Regions from separate parts of the Metasolibacillus sp. FSL H7-0170 genome, predicted to be linked through region 1. Evidence: predicted binding sites of a transcription regulator. Region 1 holds the regulator's gene; the other holds the start of a gene.
What was found. Region 1 encodes CtsR, which represses protease genes until heat stress. Its sites were predicted from a motif close to ATGGTCAATAAAGGTCAAACA; they were not measured.
Positions count from the first base shown of each region.

Region 2: the regulator CtsR is predicted to act here: its motif matches at 1,960-1,980, upstream of clpP (ATP-dependent Clp endopeptidase proteolytic subunit ClpP).

Region 1 is NZ_CP151964.1:2,576,415-2,579,831, forward strand. Features, by position in the region: gene MHH70_RS11965 (globin-coupled sensor protein) at 1-951, opposite strand, end outside; gene MHH70_RS11970 (acyltransferase) at 1,140-1,352, shown strand; gene MHH70_RS11975 (DUF4870 domain-containing protein) at 1,437-1,742, shown strand; gene MHH70_RS11980 (CtsR family transcriptional regulator) at 1,928-2,395, shown strand; gene MHH70_RS11985 (UvrB/UvrC motif-containing protein) at 2,409-2,939, shown strand; gene MHH70_RS11990 (protein arginine kinase) at 2,936-3,417, shown strand, end outside.
Region 2 is NZ_CP151964.1:3,420,620-3,424,036, reverse strand. Features, by position in the region: gene MHH70_RS16035 (glutaredoxin family protein) at 1-47, opposite strand, end outside; gene MHH70_RS16030 (spore coat protein) at 137-754, shown strand; gene MHH70_RS16025 (hypothetical protein) at 1,099-1,320, shown strand; gene clpP (ATP-dependent Clp endopeptidase proteolytic subunit ClpP) at 1,282-1,872, opposite strand; tRNA gene MHH70_RS16015 (tRNA-Arg) at 2,100-2,174, shown strand; gene MHH70_RS16010 (GNAT family N-acetyltransferase) at 2,520-2,930, opposite strand; gene MHH70_RS16005 (HPr family phosphocarrier protein) at 2,955-3,212, opposite strand; gene whiA (DNA-binding protein WhiA) at 3,339-3,417, opposite strand, start outside.

The DNA of each region.
Region 1 (3,417 bases):
TTCACCTGCACGTGCAGCCTCAATGGAAGCGTTTAATGCCAGCAGGTTTGTTTGGTCTGCTATACCTGTCACAAGACCAACAATTTCTGAAATCTTTTGTGAAGATGTACGTAGGGCAGCCATGGAGGCTTCTAAAGTTTCTACCCCTGTTAAAATAGTATCCATTAAACGTGTTTGCGTTTCTAGGTGACTTCTTCCTAAATTTGATTTCTCTTCTGTTTCTGCAACAAAAGCCAGGCCTTGCTCAGTAGCAGAGCTAATGCCACCTGCTTGATGAGAAATTGTTTGGAGTGACGCAGATGTTTCCTCACTCGTATAACTTAGTTCACGCGAAGTGTCTTGCAGTGTATTAATCAATGCGTGCTTAGATGCCTCGAGCTCTAGACGGATGCGCTCCTCTTCGTTTTCATAAGCTTCAATAACAAGCTGCTGCTCAAAGTTAATTACTTTAGAGAAGGCATTAATAGCTCTAATACACTCCCTTTTTGATAAATCTAAATCATTAATAAATTCGATAAATGTTGACATTAATGATTGGAAGGATGCTATATACCATTTCGATTTCAAGCCAATTCGCACATGTACATGTGCAATAACTTTGCGCTCTTCTATATAGGCTGTATTAATTTTACTATCGAAAATATCGTTTAAATGCTTAGTTAATGTGCCTTTTAGGCGGTCGATATGCGAATTTTCTTGAATGATTGCTACTAAATTGGATTGTAAGCTAATTGCTCCATAAAATTGCTCGACCATTATAGGGACTAAATCTTTGGCAAATGGTTGAAGCTGCTTCAAAATAGCTAAGTCCTCTGTTGTCAATTTAAGCAATTGTAGTTGTTTCGCTAAATCAGGGTAATTATTAACATCTAGTTGAACTTGTTGTATATACTTTGCTGTTTCGAAAAAAGTTGATTGTTCCGTAGTCTTTTTTGTAAACCAATTCGCCATTATTTTCTCCATCCCATAATTTATGTAGTTCCTCTATCTTAAAAAATAAAAAACATAACGTTCCTATTGTACTATTTTAAATACGAGTTTTGCAATCTCTTATCGGAAGTATATACGTGATTCGATTTGTTTTTTTAGAAGCTACAAGGTAAAATTAAATGTATCAACTAATGAAGGAGTAACGAACAATGAAATTTCATAAGGGACGTTTAAAGTATGTCGTTCCACTTACAGCTGTTGTCGGAGTTTCATCCACAATGATGCTATTTAATAGATTTGAAGATGTGCCTTCATTGCACAAATTTTTGATTATTGTAGGAGCTGTCTTTTTCGCGGCTGTTATTTCCTATTTCCTTTTCCCACAGGCTGGAGATAATCCAGATGATACAGGACCTTATTAATTAGGAACTTAAAAAAATGAAACTTTCAATGATGTTCTACCGTATATAAAGTACAAACTTTTTAAAATGAGAGGTTGATACATTATGGAAGACAAATGGTCAAAAGTAATTATTCATGCAAGTGCATTTTTTGCACCTGTGTTAGTACCTATTTTATTTTTCTTAATTAGTACAGATAGTGAAGTGAAGCGTTTATCGATACAGGCATTATTATTCCAAGGTGTGATGTGGGTGCTTATTACAATTTCTGCATTTTTATCTTGGATATTAATTGGTATTCCATTCTTAATTATCTTCTCTATAATGCTATTTGTGGTGCCGATTATCGGTATTATCAAAGCGGTCAACGAAACAACATGGGAGTATCCAATTGTCGGACGCTGGGTATAAGTTTTAAAAGTATAAAAAATGGCAAAACTTCGAATGTAGAGGTTTTGCTTTTTTTGTGCTAATTTTGTCCTTCTTAATTGAATTTTTACATTGTAAGGTCTTTTAATTGCATTTCGATTTCGCTGTTTTTATAATTAAGTCAAAGATAGTCAAAGTCAGTTATGGAATTGAGGTGAGAGACAATCGTGCGGAATATATCTGATATAATTGAAGGTTATTTAAAACAAGTTCTCGAATTAAGTGGGCAAGAGCATATTGAAATAAAACGCAGTGAGCTTGCAGATAAATTTCAATGCGTTCCGTCTCAAATCAATTACGTTATTAATACAAGGTTTACAGCGGAACGAGGTTATTTAGTAGAAAGTAAGCGTGGCGGCGGGGGCTATATTCGTATTTTACGTGTTGAGATTCACTCTAAAGCAGCACTTATTGACAATATGATGGAGCAGGCTGGAGAAGCGGTAACGCAACAGGCAGTTGAGCATATGGTATATCGTTTAATAGACGAAGAAATTATTACGAAACGAGAAGCCAAGTTGATATTAGCAGCAGTCGACCGTTCCACATTAGCATTGCCGTTACCACTACGTGACCAAGTTCGTGCATATATAGTAAAGGCGATGCTTATTACGTTGAAATACGATAATAAATAGGTAGGTGATTAGCATGATTTGTGAACATTGTAAACAGAGACACGCAACTGTCACGGTGACAAAAGTACAAAATGGGCAAGCGGTCGCAAAGCATTATTGCGAGCATTGTGCATCCAAATTCCATCCGTTCCAGACAGATATACAGGAGGAACCTGTCAGCCTGCATCAGCTTATTTCAAATTGGTTTGGTGTACCGATGTGGAAAAGCACGCAAGCAGAGGAAAAAAAGACCACACCAAGCACATGTCCGTCATGCGGCTTCACATATCGCCAATTTTTAAAGCAAGGGAAGTTTGGCTGCGCTGAGTGCTATGATACATTCCGGGAGCAGTTGCCCCCCGTGCTTAGCCGTTTACAGGCAGGTACATCACATACAGGGAAATCAGTAGTCATTAGTATGGAGCAGCTCAAGCAAAAAGTAGAGGGCATCCGTCAGCAAATGCAGCGAGCAATTGAGGAAGAGCGCTTTGAGGACGCTGCTAAAATGCGTGACGAAATAAAATTAATTCAGCAAAAGCTTGATGCTGGAGGTGTAGACGTATGAATATCGAGCATTTTTTAAAACATGCGCCTAAGTGCATCGCCGAATATGGTGAGCATTCAGATATTGTCATGACGACTCGTATTCGACTTGCTAGAAATATCGCCAATACACGCTTTCCGCTTAGCTTTTCACAGCAAGAAGCAAATGACGTACAGGAAAAGCTTATGAAGGCATTGCTCACACCACAAGAGCAATTAAATTTTTCTTATTTTCGAATGGCGGACTTATCACAATTAGAGCGTCAATTGTTAGTAGAAAAGCATTTAATTAGCCCTTATTTAGCAAAGCATAAAGAATCAGGGGCGGTCCTTTTATCATTAGATGAATCGACAAGTGTAATGGTTAACGAGGAGGACCACTTACGCATTCAAGTTTTGAGCCCGGGCTTGCAGTTGATGGAGACGTATGAACAGGCGAGTAAGCTAGATAATCGCTTAGGTAAGCAAGTGAGCTATGCATATGATGAGCAGTTTGGTTA
Region 2 (3,417 bases), 840 kb from region 1:
TCACATAACTGACAATCAGGTCTTAAGTAAAAATTAACTGTTTTCATTTGCATCCCTCTTTCAATTCACTATGTATAAAATAACACAAGTTAGGCAACCTATAAAATGTACGACATTTCGATAGGAGGAAAAATTAATGACAGGTGATTTTCAACAGCAACAGCAGGAACAAGCAATGGGACCACTTTCGACAAATCATGGCGGACATGAGTTATTTGATGTGCATGAAGTTTTAAGCGCAATGATTGGTGGCTTAAATCAATGCGTTTTGCTGCGTGACCATGTGCAAGACCCAGAGCTACTTTCTATTATGGACAAGCAATATGCTTTTATGCTCGATGAATATAATATTACTGTCGAAGCATACAAAACGGGGCACGACCCACAGCATCCTACACGCACATACAATATGCAAACAGGAAATGATTTCAAATATGGTATCACACCAGGTGAACCAAAAAAACCAATGCAAGCTGCTAACGAGCTAGATGATGCTATCATCGCTGGCTGCTTATTAAGCGTTCATAAAGTTGGTGCTACAGGCAAAACAAAGGCTGCACTCGAAACGTGTAACCCTGTGTTACGCCGTGTCCTACAGGATTCTGTACCAAACTGTATTGAAATGGCCTATGAAATATCTATTTATCAAAACAAAAAAGGCAATTATCAAGTGCCTCAATTGTCAGGCCCTGATATGCAAGCGATGCTTAATATGTATGGTCAAGGTCAAATGGCAAAAAACATGCCAAACTAAAAGAGCGTCCCACAAGCAGTGCTTTCGCCTGCTTGTGGGACGTTTTTTGAGGATGCTTTTTAAAAGATATGCTTATGGAAATAAAGAAGACTATCTTTAATAGTGAGAGTAACAGTGTTTCTTCTAAGTGAAGATGGGTGAATTAGGATTTTTCGATAAAAAAGCAATGGCTCTTACATATACCATGAAAATTTGCTTTTCACCTTCACTCGAAAACAATCTGCTAAATCTAGTGTTTTTCCGATTTTCATCAATTACGCCGAGGCGTAATTGCGTCCAGATTTTTTCGAGCTTGCTCGAAAAGCTCCTCTTCAAAATCTGTGACATCTGCTGGAGGCCTTATCATGATTCAGCAGGTATTTGAACACCTACTGAATCAGGATTCATCTTGCGCCTGTGGAGGTGGGAGTTTCCTGCTGAATCGTGATAAAATCTTCTTGCGTTTCTCCCTGTGTGAACCCTTTGAAGAAACATTAACAAAAGCGTCCAAAACGCCGGCAATCGCACGGCTTTTTTGGACGCCTCTATTATTTCACTTGGTTGCGCTCAATAATTTCATCAATTAAGCCGTATGCTTTTGCTTGCTCAGCCGTCATGAAGTTATCGCGGTCTGTATCGCGAGAAATTGTTGCATAATCTTGACCTGTTTTCTCAGCCATAATTGTGTTTAATTTTTCACGTAAGTGTAAAATACGTTTTGCGGCAATTTCAATTTCAGTTGCTTGCCCTTGTGCACCGCCAAGTGGTTGGTGAATCATTACTTCTGCGTTTGGTAATGCCATACGTTTCCCTGGCTCACCAGCAGCTAATAAAAACGCCCCCATCGACGCAGCCATACCGATACAAATTGTTTGTACTTTCGGTTTAATGAAGTTCATTGTATCGTAAATAGCCATACCTGCTGTAATTGAACCACCAGGAGAGTTAATGTATAAAGAAATATCTTTATCTGGGTCTTCTGCCTCTAAAAATAATAACTGCGCTACAATTGAGTTTGCTACATTATCATCAATTGCACTGCCTAATAAAATAATACGGTCTTTTAGTAAGCGTGAATAAATATCGTAAGCTCGCTCACCACGGTTTGTTTGTTCAATAACTGTAGGAATTAAATTCATTGAAAAATCCTCCTTTATAAAAGGTAAATTCATATGCTCATTGTTGAAAAGCTAAGCTCCTTCAACTGTATTCTTATCATACACGCAATAGTCAAGAAAGGTCAAATATAAACTCCGAAAATTTATCTTGAAATATTCAGCTGTCGTTTGTATAATTGAAAAGTCGTTAATTTTTGCATATACGATGATTTTATCACCATTCAGAGCTTTGCACAATTTTTGCACTTGTCCTCGTGGTGTAATGGATAACACTGAAGATTCCGGTTCTTCCGCTGGGGGTTCGATTCCCTCCGAGGGCACCATTTTACTGTTTCAATATAATATTTTGTATAGCAAGACCTGATTTATGAGCCAATTAGTTTAGCAGCCTAATTGACTCATAAGAGGGAGTTGATGGATAAAGGCGATATCACACTGTACCGATTGAGCCTTATCCACCTCTCTTTAAACTACTTATGACAGACTTATTTAATTCATGACAACTATCATTTGAATATAAATTAGCGAGCAATAGAGGTTTATCGGTTTTATGAATAAAGAAAAGGGACGGGGCTGTCCGAAAAGTGCACATCTTTTCGGACAGCCTCATTCTTTCTCGCTAAAAAACGGTCAGTTGGCAAATGCAATCTGACCGCAACAATATTTCCTTATTTTTTTAAAAAGATTTCATAAAGATTTGCATTTGGGTAATAGAGCGACCCAAATTCCTCATAACCATTCTTTTTATAAAATGCAGGTCCTTGAAAATCAAAAGTTTCAAGACGAATGACCTTGCAACCAAAATCATATAAATCCGCTTCAATTGCTTTTAAAAGCACTGTCCCGATTCCTTTATGACGATAATTTTCATCAACCCACAATGTATCAATATAGCCAATTTTATAGTAGGAAGAATAACCAAATACACCACCGATTATTTTGCCATCGTCCTCCACTACATGCTTAAAAGAAATGAACTCTTTTTCTTGTAATAGCGGCTTTTTTCGTAAATTATATTTCGTTAATTCCTCCTCAACAAATTGAACTTCTTCATTTGATGCTTCTCTACATTTATACATATTTTTTCTCCTACTTACAGTTGCTTAGTCTTCTTGCTCAATAAATTCCGTCAGTGCGGCAACTGCTTTTTCTGCGTCTTCACCAGTAGCTATTAGGGTTACTTGTGTGCCTCTCGCAATTGCCAAACTCATAATTCCCATAATCGATTTGGCATTTACTTTTTTATTGTCCTTTTGTAAAAAGACATCAGATTTATAGCGATTTGCTTGCTGTACAAAAAGCGCTGCCTGCCTAGCCTGCAATCCTGATTTTAATTTGACTTCTACTTGATTTTCAGTCATTCCCTTTTCTCCCTTTCCATTACCGCTCATCTATTATTGTAACCTTATCTTATCGAATTGATAGGAAAAGAACAATGTATACGCATCGTATTTTGTATTCGTTTTCAAAATTTTTCTACTATTAGCTTAAATTTTTTCTCCGCGTCTAATTGCCTCTGCAATTTCATCGATTTTACGTAAACGATGGTTGACACCTGACTTACTT